3 regions of the Isoptericola sp. F-RaC21 genome follow, and region 1 is predicted to be linked to each of the others. Evidence: riboswitches for the same ligand, from Rfam matches in the RefSeq annotation. Region 1 holds a riboswitch; each other region holds the start of a gene.
The links. Region 1 has a riboswitch for S-adenosylmethionine ahead of AAG589_RS03210 (ABC transporter substrate-binding protein). Riboswitches for the same ligand answer to the same signal wherever they lie in the genome.
Positions count from the first base shown of each region.

Region 2: linked by a shared signal. The riboswitch ahead of AAG589_RS18330 (methylenetetrahydrofolate reductase) and the one ahead of AAG589_RS03210 (ABC transporter substrate-binding protein) in region 1 are both predicted to bind S-adenosylmethionine.
Region 3: linked by a shared signal. The riboswitch ahead of AAG589_RS15740 (aminotransferase class V-fold PLP-dependent enzyme) and the one ahead of AAG589_RS03210 (ABC transporter substrate-binding protein) in region 1 are both predicted to bind S-adenosylmethionine.

Region 1 covers NZ_JBCFYX010000001.1:690,830-695,755, reverse strand. Annotated here, with positions in the region: gene AAG589_RS03220 (ABC transporter permease) at 1-650, opposite strand, end outside; gene AAG589_RS03215 (ABC transporter permease) at 647-1,642, opposite strand; gene AAG589_RS03210 (ABC transporter substrate-binding protein) at 1,644-3,305, opposite strand; SAM riboswitch class IV at 3,380-3,493, opposite strand; gene AAG589_RS03205 (DUF4395 domain-containing protein) at 3,643-4,104, opposite strand; gene AAG589_RS03200 (TlpA family protein disulfide reductase) at 4,174-4,611, opposite strand; gene AAG589_RS03195 (LLM class flavin-dependent oxidoreductase) at 4,723-4,926, opposite strand, start outside.
Region 2 covers NZ_JBCFYX010000005.1:16,151-21,076, reverse strand. Annotated here, with positions in the region: gene metE (5-methyltetrahydropteroyltriglutamate--homocysteine S-methyltransferase) at 1-1,376, opposite strand, end outside; gene AAG589_RS18330 (methylenetetrahydrofolate reductase) at 1,402-2,448, opposite strand; SAM riboswitch class I at 2,454-2,560, opposite strand; gene AAG589_RS18325 (NADP-dependent oxidoreductase) at 2,654-3,565, opposite strand; gene AAG589_RS18320 (YbdD/YjiX family protein) at 3,607-3,855, opposite strand; gene AAG589_RS18315 (carbon starvation CstA family protein) at 3,839-4,926, opposite strand, start outside.
Region 3 covers NZ_JBCFYX010000004.1:199,783-204,708, forward strand. Annotated here, with positions in the region: gene AAG589_RS15725 (amidase) at 1-411, shown strand, start outside; gene AAG589_RS15730 (DUF6097 family protein) at 565-1,005, shown strand; gene AAG589_RS15735 (CsbD family protein) at 1,082-1,255, shown strand; gene AAG589_RS15740 (aminotransferase class V-fold PLP-dependent enzyme) at 1,331-2,779, opposite strand; SAM riboswitch class IV at 2,814-2,930, opposite strand; gene AAG589_RS15745 (RNA polymerase sigma factor) at 3,017-3,685, shown strand; gene AAG589_RS15750 (protein kinase domain-containing protein) at 3,685-4,890, shown strand.

The DNA.
Region 1 (4,926 bases):
ACGTGCCGGCCCAGCACGGCGGGCCACCGCAGCCCCGACGCCCGGGCCGCCTCCACGTAGACCGACGTCGAGACGCGCAGCACCTCGGCGCGCATCACGCGGGCGAACGTCGCCACCGAGCCGATGCCCACCGCGATCGCCACCTTGACCGGCCCGAAGCCGAGCGCCGTGATGATCGCGAGGGACAGCAGGATGCTCGGGATCGCGAGCAGCACGTCGACCAGGCGGCCGATCACGTCGTCCACCCAGCCGCGCAGGAAGCCCGCGAGCAGGCCCAGCAGGGAGCCGACGACGAGCCCGACGACCACCGCGAGCGCCGTCGTGCGCAGCGTCAGCGAGGCGCCGTGCACCACGCGGGCGTAGACGTCCCGGCCCAGGTGGTCGGTGCCGAACCAGTGCGCGCCCGACGGTGCCTGGAGCCGGTCCGCGGGCACCCCGACGAGCGGGTCCTGGGCGGTGAACGCCTGCGGCACCACGGCCCAGGCCGCGACGAGGAGCAGCACGGCCACCGCGACGAGCAGCCCGGGGCGGCGCAGCACGTGGCGCGCGGCGCGCAGGCCACGGCGCGCCGCGGGCGTGCGCGGGTGCGCGGCCGCGGCGGACGTCCCCGCGGCGTCGGTGTCTGGGCGGGTGAGGGTCTGCAGCGTCATGCGGTCACCTCGTCGGGTCGGAGGGTTGCGGTGCGGGGCGACGGGGAACGACGCTCCGCCCGCAGCTGGATCCGCGGATCGAGCAGGGGGTAGACGAGGTCGACCACGAGCGTCACGACGACGAACACGAGCGCCGACAGCACGACGACCGCCAGCACCACGGGCACGTCCTGCTGGTTGACCGACTGCACGGTGAGCCGGCCGAGCCCGACGCGGGAGAACACCGTCTCGGTGACGACGGCGCCACCGAGCAGGCCGCCCACCATCACCCCGAGCACCGTGAACGCCGGGATGGCGGCGTTGCGCAGCGCGTGGGCGAGGTGCACCCGGGTGCGGCTCGCGCCCTTGGCCCAGGCCGTCTCCACGTACGGCTCGCCGAGCGTGCCGCGCAGGGAGCGCGACAGGATCTGGGCGAGCTGCGCCCCGGCCGGGACGGCCAGGGTGATCGTCGGCAGCACCAGGCTGACCGCTCCCTCGTTGCCGATCGCCGGGAACACCGGCACCCGGAACGAGAACCACTGCAGCAGCACCAGGCCGACGAAGAACGTCGGCAGCGCCACGCCGAGGGGCGGGAGGGCCGACAGCGCCTGCCGGAGGAACCGTGCCCGCGGGAACACGCTGGCCACGGCGACCGCCGTGCCGCCCACGACGGCGAGCACGAGCGCCGCGCCGGTGAGCTTGAGGGTCTCGGGCAACGCCTGCGCGACCATCGAGGTGGCGGACGCCCCGCTCACGTAGGAGGTGCCGAGGTCGCCGGTGAGCGCCGCGAGCAGCGCGTCGCCGTACTGCACGAGGAGGGGCCGGTCGAGGCCGTACTCGGCGCGCAGCGCGGCGAGCTGCGCCGGGTCGACCTGGCTCACCTCGCCGCCGCCGGAGGCGATCAGGGCGGCCGGGTCGCTCGGCAGCAGGTAGAGGACGAAGAAGGCGATCGTGAACGCCGCCCACAGGACGAAGATCCCCTGGCCGACGCGCCGCAGGAGGTAGCGGGTCATCTCAGGCCCCCGCGCCGTCGGTCACCCACGCGTCGTAGAAGTCCAGGCGCGAGCTCGCCTCGAACCCGAGGCCGTGGACGCGGTCGGCGGCGGCGATGGTGGTGGACAGCTCGTAGACGGGGATGGCGTGGCCGCGCTCGAGCAGGAGGCGCGACGCCTCGGTGACGAGCTTCTGACGCTGCTTCGGGTCCGTGGCGGCGGCCGAGTCGTCGAGGAGCCGGTCCACCTCCTCCGGGTCGCGCTGGTTGATGTTGCGGGCGTTCGCGGAGAAGATCGTGCGCAGCACGTCGGCGTCGGACCGGGTGAGGTTGTAGTAGTCGAAGTCGAAGTCGCCGGACTCCTTCGCGGCCTCCGACTCCGCCACGGTGACGTGCTTGAGCTGCAGGTCCACGCCGATCTGGCGCAGCTGCTGCTGGACCAGCTCGAGCGGCTCGGGCACCTGCCAGAACGTCACGGTCGTGCTGAGCCTGCGCCCGTCCTTCTCGCGGATGCCGTCGCTGCCGGGGACCCAGCCCGCGTCGTCGAGGATCTTCTCGGCGCCGTCCGGGTCGTAGGCGAGCAGGTCGTCGGCGCCCTCGAACAGGGGCGTGGAGTGCGACAGGACGCCGGTGGCCGGCTGGTCCTGCGGCGTCAGCACCGTGTCCACGATCTGCTGGCGGTCGATGCCCTTGCTGATCGCGGTCCGCACGGCCTCGTCGGACGCGAGCGGGCTGGACTCGTTCGGGAAAAGGTTGAACACGACGCCCGGGTTGGCGCGGTAGGACAGCCAGAACCCGTTGCCGTCGAACTGCGGCACGTCGACGGCGTTGAGCGCGGCGGTGGCGTCGATCTGCCCGGACTGCAGCGATCCGGTGCGCACGCTCGCCTCGGGGATGACCGTGAAGGTGACGGTGTCGAGGTACGCCTCGCCCGTGTGGGCGTTGGCCGCCGAGCCCCAGGCGTAGCCCTTGACCTTCTCCAGCACAATCTCCTGGTCCTGGGTGTACGACTTCACCGCGAACGGCCCGGAGCCGACGTACTCGCCGGCGCAGCGCTGCTCGGCGGACAGCTTCGCCGAGTCCGGCGACAGCAGCCCCAGCGAGAAGGTCGACGTCGCCTGCAGGAACTGCGCGCTGGGCTCGTCGAAGTCCACCCGCACGGTGTCCTCGTCCACCACGGTGGTCCCCGCGTACCCGACGAGGTACTGCGACCCGAGGGACGCGACCGCGCCGAGGTCGACGATGGCGTCGAAGTTGGTCTTCACCGCCGCCGCGTCGATCGGGGTGCCGTCGGCGAAGGTGGCGTCGTCGCGCAGGTGGAAGGTGTAGCTCGAGGCGTCGTCGTTCACCTCCCAGCTCTCCGCGAGCCAGGGCAGGATCTCGCCGGACTCCGGGTCCTGCGCCGTGAGGGACGCGACGGTCTGGCGCGCGGCGGCGATCGCGTCGTTGTTGCCGACCTGCTGCGGGTCGATGCAGTGCGAGTCGACCGTGATGGCGAACGACAGGTCGCCGCCGGCGACGGGCTCGGCGTCGTCCGAGGCGGCCGGGTCTGCGGCGTCGGCGCCGCCGGAGCACGCGCTCAGCAGCAGGGCGGCGGCCGAGACGGCCGCCGCGATCCCGACGGCGTGGCGGCGCGGGGTGCGCAGGGGGCGCGGGCGGCGCGGTGTGCGCGGTGTGGTGGTCATCGCGTGGCGTTCCTCGTGGTCGTGGCGGGTCGTCCCCCACGCCCGGCAGGGCCGGGCGCGGTCGTGGACGGCCGGAGCCGTGCTTACCCCGCCGCGGGCACGGCGGGGTCAGGTCGTTCCCGGAGCACCCCGTCACGTCGAAGGGTTGCTGGCCAGCGAGCCGGGCCTGGGTGCTGGCGCTCGTCACCTGGGCGGCAGGGAAGCCGCCGCGGCCCCGCGAGTCAAGGGTCGGGCGGCACGTCTCACATCACGGACGCGGACGAGGAGGCCGCGGACGCCGAAGGCCCCGCCGTCGGTGACGGCGGGGCCTTCGTGGGTGCGGTGGCGCTGGCTCGCCTCAGCGGGCCGGGTGCCGCAGGCGCGCGCCGAGCAGGTACAGCTCGCAGCCGAGGCACAGGCCCACGACGGCGTTCAGCGCGGCCGCGACGAACGCGAGCCCAGCCGCCCACGGCACGGCGGCGAGCACGCCCGCCAGGCCGAGGACGACGCCGACACCCGTCACGACGAGACCGACGAGCTGCGCGAACCGCGGCGGGCGCGGGTCCTCGAGCTCGGCGGGCGGCGCGAGCCGGGGTCGCACGAGGGCCTTGAAGAGCCAGCCCTGCACGGTGCCCTGCGCCCCGCGCACGACGCCCAGCAGGAAGCCCGCGGCGACGACGGCCAGCAGCACGAGGCCGGCCGTCGTCGCCCCGAGGAGCACGACGACGGCGAGCAGCAGCGCCGTGATGCCGGCGCCCACGCGCGGGCCGCGGGGGTCGATGCCGGCGGGGGCCTGCGTGCGGGTGGTCTCGCGGGTCATGGGCTGCTCCTCGGTGACGGGGTTTCGACAGGCTCAACCAGCGGTGGTGGGACGGGGGTTTCGACAGGCTCAACCGGCGGCGGGGACGACGGCGTCGAGGGCCTGGCGCGCCTGGGCGGGCGACATGCCGCCGCTGCTGCGGGCGGCCTGCACCCCGCTCGCGTCGAGCACCAGGACCGTGGGCGTGGCGAACGCGCCCAGCTCGCGCACGAGGTCCAGGTGGTCCTCGACGTCCAGCTCGTGGTGCACGACCCCGGGCTCGCGCTCGGCGAGGCCGCGCAGCACCCGGGCGGTGGCGCGGCAGGGGGCGCACACCTCGGCGGACAGCTGCACGAACGTCGCGCGCTCCCCCAGCCGGATCCCGCGGGCCGCCCAGTCCACGGCGGCGTCACGTCGCGCGGGGGCCGTGCGCACGCGCCCCTGGCGGGCCTTCCACAGCGCGCCGAGGACGACGGTCGCCAGGACCAGGGCGCCCAGCATCACGAGCTGGGTCGGCTGCACGGTCATGGTGTCCTCCGCACGCGTCGTCTCCTCACGCCGTCGACGTCGCGGACATTCTCCCCGCCGCCCACCATCCGGTCGACAGGGTGCCCGGATGTCGGACACCCCGTCGTCCGGTCAGACGGGCAGGGCAGCGGCGCGGTCGCCGGGCGGCGCACCGGCCGACGCCCCGGGCTGCTCCCCCGCCGTGAACCCCGCCGCCCGGCGCGCGTCGTCCGGGCCCCAGAGCGTCGTCGTGACCTCGGCGCGCACGAGGGGCGCGACCTCGGCGGCGAACCTCCGCAGCACGTCCTCCTGGTGGGACGGGTCCAGCAGGTGGTT
Region 2 (4,926 bases), on a different contig from region 1:
GCGGCGGCGCGCTCCGCGTACGGGCCGCGGGCGAAGTCGGCGTCGGTCAGTGCGGCCGCGCGCTCGCGCACCGCGGGCACGACGACGCCGGCCGCCGTCGCGCGCGAGGCCACGGCCGCGGACGACGCGGCGAGCGCGTCGGCGACGGCGTCGCGGCCGCCGGCCAGCCCGCGGGCCAGGGTCGCGACCTCGCCGACCTTCTGGTCGGCGAACGCCAGCCAGTCGCGCAGGCGCGGGTCGAGGGTGGTGCCCGGACCGCCACCGAAGACCTCGTCCTCGACGTCGTGCGGCACGTGCAGCAGCGACGTCGACGTGCCGACCGCGAGGGCCCCGGCGCCGAGGCCGCGCAGCGACTCGACGACGTCCAGCTTCGCGGCCAGGTCGGCCCGCCAGACGTTGTGCCCGTCGATCACGCCGGCCACGAGGGTCTTGTCCTCGAGCCCGGGCACCGGCCCGCCAGGAGCGGCGCCCTTGACCAGATCGATCGCGACAGCGTCGACGTCGGTGCCCGCGAGCACGGCGAGGCCGTCGTCGCCGAGGCCGCCGAACGGCGCGGCGACGAGGATGGCGGGCCGCTCGCCCGCGGTGTCCTCAGAGGCAGTGTCGTCGGTGGCCGTCGCGAGGTCGGTCGCCAGCGTGCGGTACGCCGAGGCGATCGCCGCGTGCAGCCGCTCGGCGGGCACGTCGAGGGAGTCGGTGACGAGGGCGGGCTCGTCGAGCTGCACCCACGGCACGCCGACGGCGGCCAGCGCGCGCAGCAGGTCCGCGTACGCGGCGACGACGTCGTCGAGCCGGTCGAGGGGGTGGAACCCGTCGCCCGCCTCGTCGGCCGCCTTCGACAGCGCGAGGAAGGTGACCGGGCCGACGAGCACCGGGCGGGTCGTGACGCCGGCCTCCTTGGCCTCGGCGTACTCGCGCACGATGCGGTGGTCGGCGAACGAGACCGGCGTCGTCTCGCTGATCTCCGGCACGAGGTAGTGGTAGTTGGTGTCGAACCACTTGGTCATCTCGAGCGGGGCGTCCTCGCCGCGGCCGCGGGCCACGGTGAAGTAGCCGTCCAGCTCGAGCGAGCCGTCCTCGTCGTCGAGCAGGTCGCGGAACCGCTCGGGGACGGCGCCCAGCAGCGCGACGACGTCGAGCACCTGGTCGTAGTAGGAGAACGACCCGGGCACGGAGCCGTCGTCGGGGTTCAGCCCGAGCTCGACGAGGCGGCGGGCGGTCTCGCGGCGCAGCGCGCCGGCCGTGACCTCCAGGTCGACGGCGTCGGTGCGGCCGGCCCAGAACGACTCGACGGCCTTCTTGAGCTCGCGGCGGCGCCCGATGCGCGGGTAGCCGAGGACGGTGCCGCCCGGGAAGGCGGGGGAACTGGTGGACATGAGCACTCCAGAGGTCGGGCGCCCGTCAGACGACGGGAGCCTGGGTCGGGATGCTCGGTACCCACGGCCTTCTGGCCAGGTCCGCGCCGTCCGACGAGGCGTCGGAGGGCGCCGGTCCGCCGAGGTGGACACCCTCGAGCAGGTCCAGAGCGGGACGGTACTTGTTGAACGTGTACACGTGGATGCCGGGGGCGCCCGCGTCGAGCACGCGCTGGGCGAGCTCCACGGCGCGCGCGGTCCCGTAGGCGTGCTGGGCCTCCGGGTCCGGCTGGGCGTCGAGCGCGTCCAGCAGGTGCCGGGGCGCGCGGACGCCGGTGAGCTCCTCGACGCGACGGAGCCGGCGCGGCTCGGTCGTGGGCAGCTGCCCGGCGAGGATCGGGATCGTCACCCCGGCCGCGCGGGCCTCGGCGACGAAGTCGGTGTAGGAGTCGGCCTCGTAGAACAGCTGCGTGATGGCGAAGCTCGCCCCCGCCTCCTGCTTCTCCTTGAGGCGCCGGACCTCCTGGGCCCGGGTGGTGCCGGCCTGCACGTTGCCGTCGACGAACGTCGCGACGGCGATCGTCATCGGGCGGGCGGCCCCGCGCAGCGCGGCGCCGGGGTCGGTCGCGCAGCGCCGGGCCTCGACCTCGCGCAGCAGGTGCACGAGCTCGATCGAGGACGCGACGCCGTCGGCGGGAGGCTCCCAGTCCGGCTGGTCCTTCGGCGGGTCCCCGCGCAGGGCGAGGAACGCCCGGGTGCCGGCGTCGAGGAAGTCGTCGATGACGGCGGAGACGTCCTCGCGGTGCGCGCCGACGCAGGTCAGGTGGGCCACGGGCAGCACGGGCGTGCCCTCGAGCAGGGTGGACACGACCTGGCGTGCGGTCGCCCGGTCACCGCCGCCCGCCCCGTACGTCACGGACACGAAGTCCGGGCGCGCGGCCACGAGCCGGCGCGCCGTCTCCCAGAACTTGGGGGCGGCGTCCGGCCGGCGCGGCGGCATGAGCTCGAACGAGACCGTCGGGCGTGCCGGCAGCGCCGGCTGGGCTGCCGGATGAGCTGCCGGGTTGGGCGAAGGGGATGCCTCTGCGACCATGCGTCACTCCATCGATCCTGGCGTGAGCACCTTCGTCCTCGGGAGGCTTCCGTCGGAGAACGGGTTGCTGCGGCGTCGTCGAGCCAGGACTCTCGGCCGCTCTGGATGGCTTGTCACGCGATCGTACGCAGCATCCGCGATGCGGTCGAGGATGAGACCGCCTGCTGAGACGGCCGCCGAGGCCGGGCGGGCGGGAACGCCCTGCTCAGGGCACCAGCACGACCTTGCCGCCGGGATGCCCGGACTCGACGAGCGCGTGCGCGCGGGCCGCGTCGGCCAGCGGCAGCACCGCGCCGACGGCGGTCACGAGGGCGCCGCGGGCGAGGGCGGCGACGGCCTCCGCGAGCTCGCCGGCGTCGCGCTCGGACCGGGAGCTGAACTCGACGCCGAGGTCCGCGGCGGCGTCGTCGGCGATGGTGACGATGCGGTCGGTGCCCCCGCGCAGGGCGATCGAGTCGGGCAGGACGCCCGCGCCGGAGGCGTCGAGGACGGCGTCCACGCCGTCCGGGGCGAGGGCGCGCACCCGCTCGACCAGGCCGGCGCCGTAAGGGGTCGGCGTCGCGCCGAGGGCGGCGACCCGCTCCTGGTCCCGCGGCGACGCGGTGCCGATCACGCGGGCGCCGCGGCGCACCGCGAGCTGGGTGGCCAGCGCGCCCACCGCCCCCGACGCGCCGTGCACGAGCAGCATCTCGCCGGGCCGGACGCCGAGCCGGCGCAGCACGCGGGTCGCGGCCTCCGCGGCGACGGGCAGGGTGACGGCGTCCGTCGCGGCGAGGCCGTCGGGCACGCGCGCGAACACCTTCGTCAGCGCGAGCTCCGCGTACCCGCCGCCGACGGCGAAGCCGACGACGCGGTCGCCGGGGGAGACGTCGGTCGTGCCGCCCTCGACCGGTAGGCCGACCTGGTCGACGACCCCCGCCACCTCCAGCCCCGGCACGACCGGCCGCGCCGGCGCCGGCGCCCCGGTGGCGCCCGCGCGGGACTTCACGTCCCAGCCGTTGACGGCGGCGGCCTCGACGCGCACGCGCACCTGACCGGGCCCGGCCTGGGGGTCGGGGACGTCGGCGAGGTGCAGCACCTCGGGGCCGCCGTGGGACTCGAACACGATCGCGCGCACGCGGCCATCCTGGCGCAGCGGCCGGGGTCGTGCCCGCCCGGTCAGCAGCAGCGGGAGCCGGGGTTGCGGTCCTGCTCGGCGTAGTGCTCGCGCCAGAACTCGCGCTCGCCCATCGGCTCGCGGTCCGGGTGGGCGGACCGCTCGTGCGCGACGTACGTGCGGTAGGCGTCGTCCCCCATCACCTGCCGCACGTACCAGCGCAGGTTCCGCGCCGCGGTCGACGTCGCCCGGGCCAGCGCCCGGGCGACGTCGTGCACGCTGCCGGCGCGGGCGTCAGTGGTGCCCGGCACCGCTGGACTCCCGCAGGCCGGCGTCGGCCCACCGCTTCTCGATCTGCTTCTCGGTGCCGGAGGCGAACAGGCCGGCCGGCGCGAACCGCCGCGACACGACGGGCGGGTCCTCGTGGTTCTCCCCGCCGCCGGTGCGGAACGCCTTGATCGTCACGACCAGCGACGCGAGGATCACGACGATCGACAGCACCACGAACACGATCGACAGGGTGCCCTGGACGAAGGTGTTGCGGACCACGGCCTCCATCGCGGCGACGTCGGGCGCCGTCCCGAACGACGTCTCGCCGGCGGCGAGCGCGTCCTTGAACGCCCGGTGCTGCGCCCAGTACCCCACCGCGGGCACGTCGGAGAAGATCTTCTCGAACGACGCCCAGATGGTGATCAGGGCGGTGAACGCCAGCGGCACGGCCACGATCCACAGCCACGCCCAGTACGCGCGGCCCCGCTTCGCCACGATGGCGAGCACGACGGCCAGCGCGATCGCCGCGAGCAGCTGGTTCGCGATGCCGAACAGCGGGAAGAACGTGTTGATGCCGCCGAGCGGGTCGGTGACGCCGAGGTAGAGGATCGTGCCCCAGCCCGCGACCATGATCGCGGTGCAGATCCACACCCCGGGCCGCCAGCTCACGTCCTTGAACCTCGGGGCCACGTTGCCGATGGTGTCCTGCAGCATGAAGCGGGCCACGCGCGTGCCGGCGTCGACGGCGGTGAGGATGAAGAGCGCCTCGAACATGATCGCGAAGTGGTACCAGAAGCCCATCATCGCGGTGCCGCCCACCAGCTGGTGCATGATGTGCGCCAGCCCGAGCGCGAGCGTCGGGGCGCCGCCGGTGCGGGACACGATCGACGGCTCGCCCACCTGGCTGGCCAGGGTGCTCAGCGTGTCGGGCGTGAGGTTCACGCCCGCGAGGCCGAGCGAGTTCACGAACGCGACCGCGCCCTCGATGGTGCCGCCGGTGGCGGCCGCCGAGGAGTTCATCGCGAAGTACACGCCGCGGTCGATCGAGATCGCGGCGACCAGCGCCATGATCGCGACGAACGACTCCATGAGCATGCCGCCGTACCCGATGA
Region 3 (4,926 bases), on a different contig from region 1:
GAGCCGCTGACCCGGTGGCTCATCGGCCGCGGCCGCCAGGTGCCGGCGCGCGAGCTCGCCGAGGCGCTGCGGGCGCTCACCGCGTTCGAGCGCCGGCTCGTGGCGCAGGTGGCGCGGTTCGACGCCGTCGTCACCCCGGCGCTGGCGATGACGCCCCGCCCGCTCGGCTGGTTCGACCCCGAGGACCCGGAGCGCAACTTCGAGCAGCAGTGCCAGTACACGCCGTGGACGTCGATGCTCAACGTGGCGGGCCTGCCCGCGGTCACCGTGCCGACCCGCTGGACCGACGGCGGCCTCCCCATGGGGGTGCAGCTGATCGGCCGCCCCGGCGGGGAGACGACGCTGCTCGCGATCGCCGCCCAGCTCGAGGACCGGCTGCGCTGGGCGGAGGTGCGCCCGCCGGCCTGGTGACCCGCGTGCGACCCGTGCGTGACCCGTGACCGGGAGGCCGGGGCGGGGGTGAAAGGATGCCCTGGGCACGCGGCGAGGCGGCGTGCCTTTGCCATGCCCCTGACGCCCCTGACGCCCCTGAGCCGCCACTGAGCCGGAGAACGGAAGACTCACGTGACCCACGTCGGACCGGTCCTGTCCGCGACCATCCAGCAGGCCGAGGAGCTGCGCCGTCTGCACACGGTCATCACCGAGCGCGACCTGCCGATCCCCCTGCGCGACGACTTCGTCGAGCAGTGCACGGTGATCGAGCTGCACCTCGGCGGCGACGAGTTCTCGAGCCTCTCCCGGCGCATCAAGCGGTACAACGCCCTGTCGGGGTGGATCGCGGCCCCGGTGCTCATCGCCGCGGTGGTGCTGTACGTCGTCGGGAAGTTCACGGACCTGCTGCCCGTCGACGACGTCCTCGCGCTGTTCCTCGACCCCGTGGTGATCGCGGTGCTGGCCGTGATCCTCGTGGCGGTGCTCGGGATCGCCCTGTGGATGCGGTCGGCGAACAAGCGCCTCCTCGGGCCCGTCTACGGCCGTCTCCTGGAGCGTCTGACCACGACCTGAGACTTCCGCGTGCGAGCTCCCGGTCACCCACCTAACGTCGGTTCCCGAGGTCGTTCGTACGACGGAAGGAGCCCCGATGGGACTCGGAGACAAGGCCAAGCACCTCGCAGAAGAGGCCGAGGGCAAGGTCAAGGAGGCGACGGGCAAGCTCACCGACGACGAGAAGCAGGAGGCCGAGGGCAAGGCTCAACAGGCCGGCGCGAACCTCAAGCAGGCGGGCGACGACGCCAAGGACGCGTTCAAGGGCTGACCCGCTGACACACGACGGGGCGCCACCGCACGGTGGCGCCCCGTCGTCATGTCCGGCGGCGGGCCGGACGGGTGCTCAGAGGTCGTCGGGCAGGCAGCCGAACGCCTCGTCGGCGCCCAGCGCGGCCGTGGCGAGCAGGCCCTCGAGGCCGGAGCCCTCGGGCACGGGACGCGGGTCGTCGACCACGACCCACAGGCCGTCCACGACGTCGTACTGCGCCTGCGGCCCCTCGGTGACGAGCGACCGGACGGCGGCCACGAGCCGCTCGACCTCCTCGCCTGCCGTGCCCAGGCCCACCGAGGCGCGCACGGCGCCGGCGTCGAACCCGAGGCGGCCGAGCAGCGGGTGCGCGCAGAACCGGCCGTCGCGCACGCCGATGCCGTGCTCGGCCGACAGGTACGCGGCGACCAGGCCGGGGTCGTACCCGGTGACCGTGAAGGTCACGACGCCCACCGGGTCGACGGCGTCGTCCCACACGTGCACGACCTCGACGCGGTCGATCGCGCCGAGCCCGTCGACGAGCCGGCGACGCAGGGCGTCCTCGTGCCGAGCGGCGGCCCGCGGGTCGAGGGCCGCGAGCTCGTCGCACGCGGCCGCGAGCGCCACGGCGCCGACGACGTTGGGGGAACCCGCCTCGTGGCGCGCGGGCCCCTCGTGCCAGTCGGTCGTGGTGGTGCGCACCCGGCGCACGGCGCCGCCGCCCGCGAGGTAGGGCGTCCCGCCGTCGAGCCAGTCGCGGCGGCCGACCAGGGCGCCCGCGCCGAACGGCGCGTACGTCTTGTGGCCCGAGAAGGCGACGTAGTCGACGCCGGTCTCCGCGAGCGAGAAGCGGCGGTGCGGCACCAGCTGCGCGCCGTCGAGCACGACCCGGGCGCCCGCGCCGTGCGCCGCGGCGACGACGTCGGCCACGGGCAGCGCCTCGCCCGTGACGTTGGAGGCGCCCGTGAGCGCCAGCAGCGCGTAGGGGCGGCCCGCGTCGACGGCGGAGCGCAGCTCCTCCTCGAGCTCCGCCAGGGTCGCGGCCACGGTGGGGCCGCCGGTCACGACGGTCGCGTCGGTGACGCGCTGCCAGGGCAGCAGGTTGGCGTGGTGCTCGATGTCGAGCACCAGCACGCGGCCGGGCTCGCCCGTGACAGGGTCGGCCGGCACACAGCCCGCGAGCAGGTTGAGCGAGTCGGTCGTGTTGCGCGTGACGATCGTCAGGTCGTCCTCGCGCGCGCCGACGAACGCGCCGATCGTGTGCCGCGCGTTCTCGTAGAGCGCGGTCGAGACCTGCGACAGGTAGCCGGCGCCGCGGTGCACGCTCGCGTAGAGCGGCAGCACGCGGGAGACGCGGTCGGCGACGGCCTGCAGGGCGGGGGCCGACGCCGCGACGTCGAGGTTGGCGTACGGCACCTGGCGGCCGTCGACGAGCGGCACGAGCGTGTCGCCGCCGACGACGGGCAGGACGGGCGCGACGTCGTGCACGGACGGGGCGGTGGGCGCAGCGTCCAGCACGGCGGGCGCGGTGGTGAGCGTGGTCATGCGTGGTCCTCCTCGGTCGTGCCGGGGAGGTTCCTCCCCGCGCTTGCCCGCACGCCGGACGGCGCGGGGCCAGGTCGTCACCCGGGGCACCCCGCCGCGAGAGGAGGGTTGCCGGCCAGCGAGCCGGGGCTTCGCGCTGGCGCTCTTGACCTGCCGCCCATAGTGCGTGCGCAGCACCACACGGTCAAGCGAGGGCCGCGCCCTTCTCACGATGCGGTCGCGTGAGACGCTGAAGGCATGCCCGATCGCACCGTCCCGGCCTCCGGCGCGCCCCCGGGAGGCTCCGTCGACAGCCCGGTCCAGCAGGTCGCCCGCGCCCTCGACGCCGGCGACCGCCACGCCGCCGGGCTCGCGGCACGCGCGGCGAGCGGCGACGACGCCGCCGACGTCCTCGACCTCGTCGGCGCCCGGGCCGCCGCGGGCTCCGGTCCCGCGACCGAGCTGCTGGTGGAGCTGCTGGACGCGTCCGGCGTCGTGCGACGCTTCGTGCGCGGCGCCCTGCTCGACGAGGCCGCCGTCGACGACGTCTGCCAGGACGTGCTCGTCTCCGTGGCCACGTCCGTCGCGTCGTTCCGGGGCGGGTCCCGCGTCACGACGTGGGTGCACGGGATCGTGCGCCACCGGGTGGTCGACCACCTGCGCCGCCAGCGTGCCACCGCTCCCCTGCCCGACGACGACGTCGGGCCCGCGGAGCGGATGAGCTCCCTCATCGCCACGCGCGCCACCGTGCGCGACGCGCTGGCCGCCCTGCCCGACCTCTACCGCGAGCCCGTGACCCTGCGCGACATCGAGGGCCTGCCGTACGCGGACGTGGCCGAGCGGCTCGGGCGCAGCGTCGGGACGGTGAAGTCCCAGATCTCCCGCGGCCGCGCGCTCGTGGCCGCGGCCCTCGGGAGCCCGTCCTGATGGCGGCGCCGAGCGCGCCCGAGCCGCTGCTCGGGCGGTACCGGGTGGGCGACGTGATCGGCGTCGGGTCGTTCGCCACCGTGCACCGCGCCGTCGACGACCGGCTGGACGACGTCGTCGTGGTGAAGGTGCTGGCCGAGAACCACAGCCTCAACCCGGAGGTCCGGGAGCGGTTCATCGCCGAGGGCCGGGCGCTGCGCCGGGTGGCGAGCCCGCACGTCGTCGCCGTGCACGACATCGGCGAGAGCGACCGCCAGCAGCCCTACCTCGTCCTCGAGCACGCGGACCGGGGCACGCTCGCGGCGCGGGTCGCCGCCCTGCGTGCCGACGGATGGACGGCCACGACGTCGGACGTGCTCGCGGTCGCGCGCGAGCTCGCGGCGGCGGTCGAGGCGGTGCACGCAGCGCGCCTCGTGCACCGGGACCTCAGCCCCGGCAACGTGCTGCTGCGCACCAGCCCCGAGGGCGTCGTCGGCCGGACCACCGGCACCCCCGCCGTCGCCCCCGCCGTCGTCCGCCCGGACGAGCGGCTCGTCGTGGCCGACCTCGGCATGAGCAAGGACCTGGCCCGCAGCTCCGGCCTGACCGTCGCCGGCGGCACGGAGGGCTTCCGCCCGCCCGAGCAGGACGGGCCGGGCACGGTCGACACCCGCGCCGACCTGTGGGCGATGTCCGCGCTGGTGACCTGGCTCGCCGAGGGCGCCGACCTGCCCCGGGCCCTCGACGCCGCGCTGGGCCGCAGCCTCGCCGACTCCCCCGCCCGGCGGCACCCCGACGCCGCCGCCTGGCTGGCCGACGTCGAGCGCGCCCTCGCCCCGGCCGACGGCGCGTCGGCGCCGGACCGTGCGCGGCCACGCCGCACGACCGTCGTCGCGGTGGCGACCGCCGCCGTCCTCGGGCTGGGCGCGGGGGCCGGCGCCACGGCGTGGCTCGACCGCCCGCACTCGGCCGCGGGCTCCGCGAGCGTGGCGATCTCCGGGCCGACGACGGCGACGGTCGGCGCGCCCGTCACGCTCACGGCCGACGTCACGGGCGCCGAGCACTGGGTGTGGACGCTGCCCACCGGCGCCTACGTGGCCGACGACGACACCGTGCGGCTCACGGCGAGCAGCCCGGGCGACGCGGAGGTCGTCCTGGAGGCCCGCGCGCCGGACGGGACGGCGCTGACGACCGTGCACCGGTTGCAGGTCGACGCCGGGTCCTGACCCCGGAAAAGACATCTCGGTCCGCGTGCAACCTTT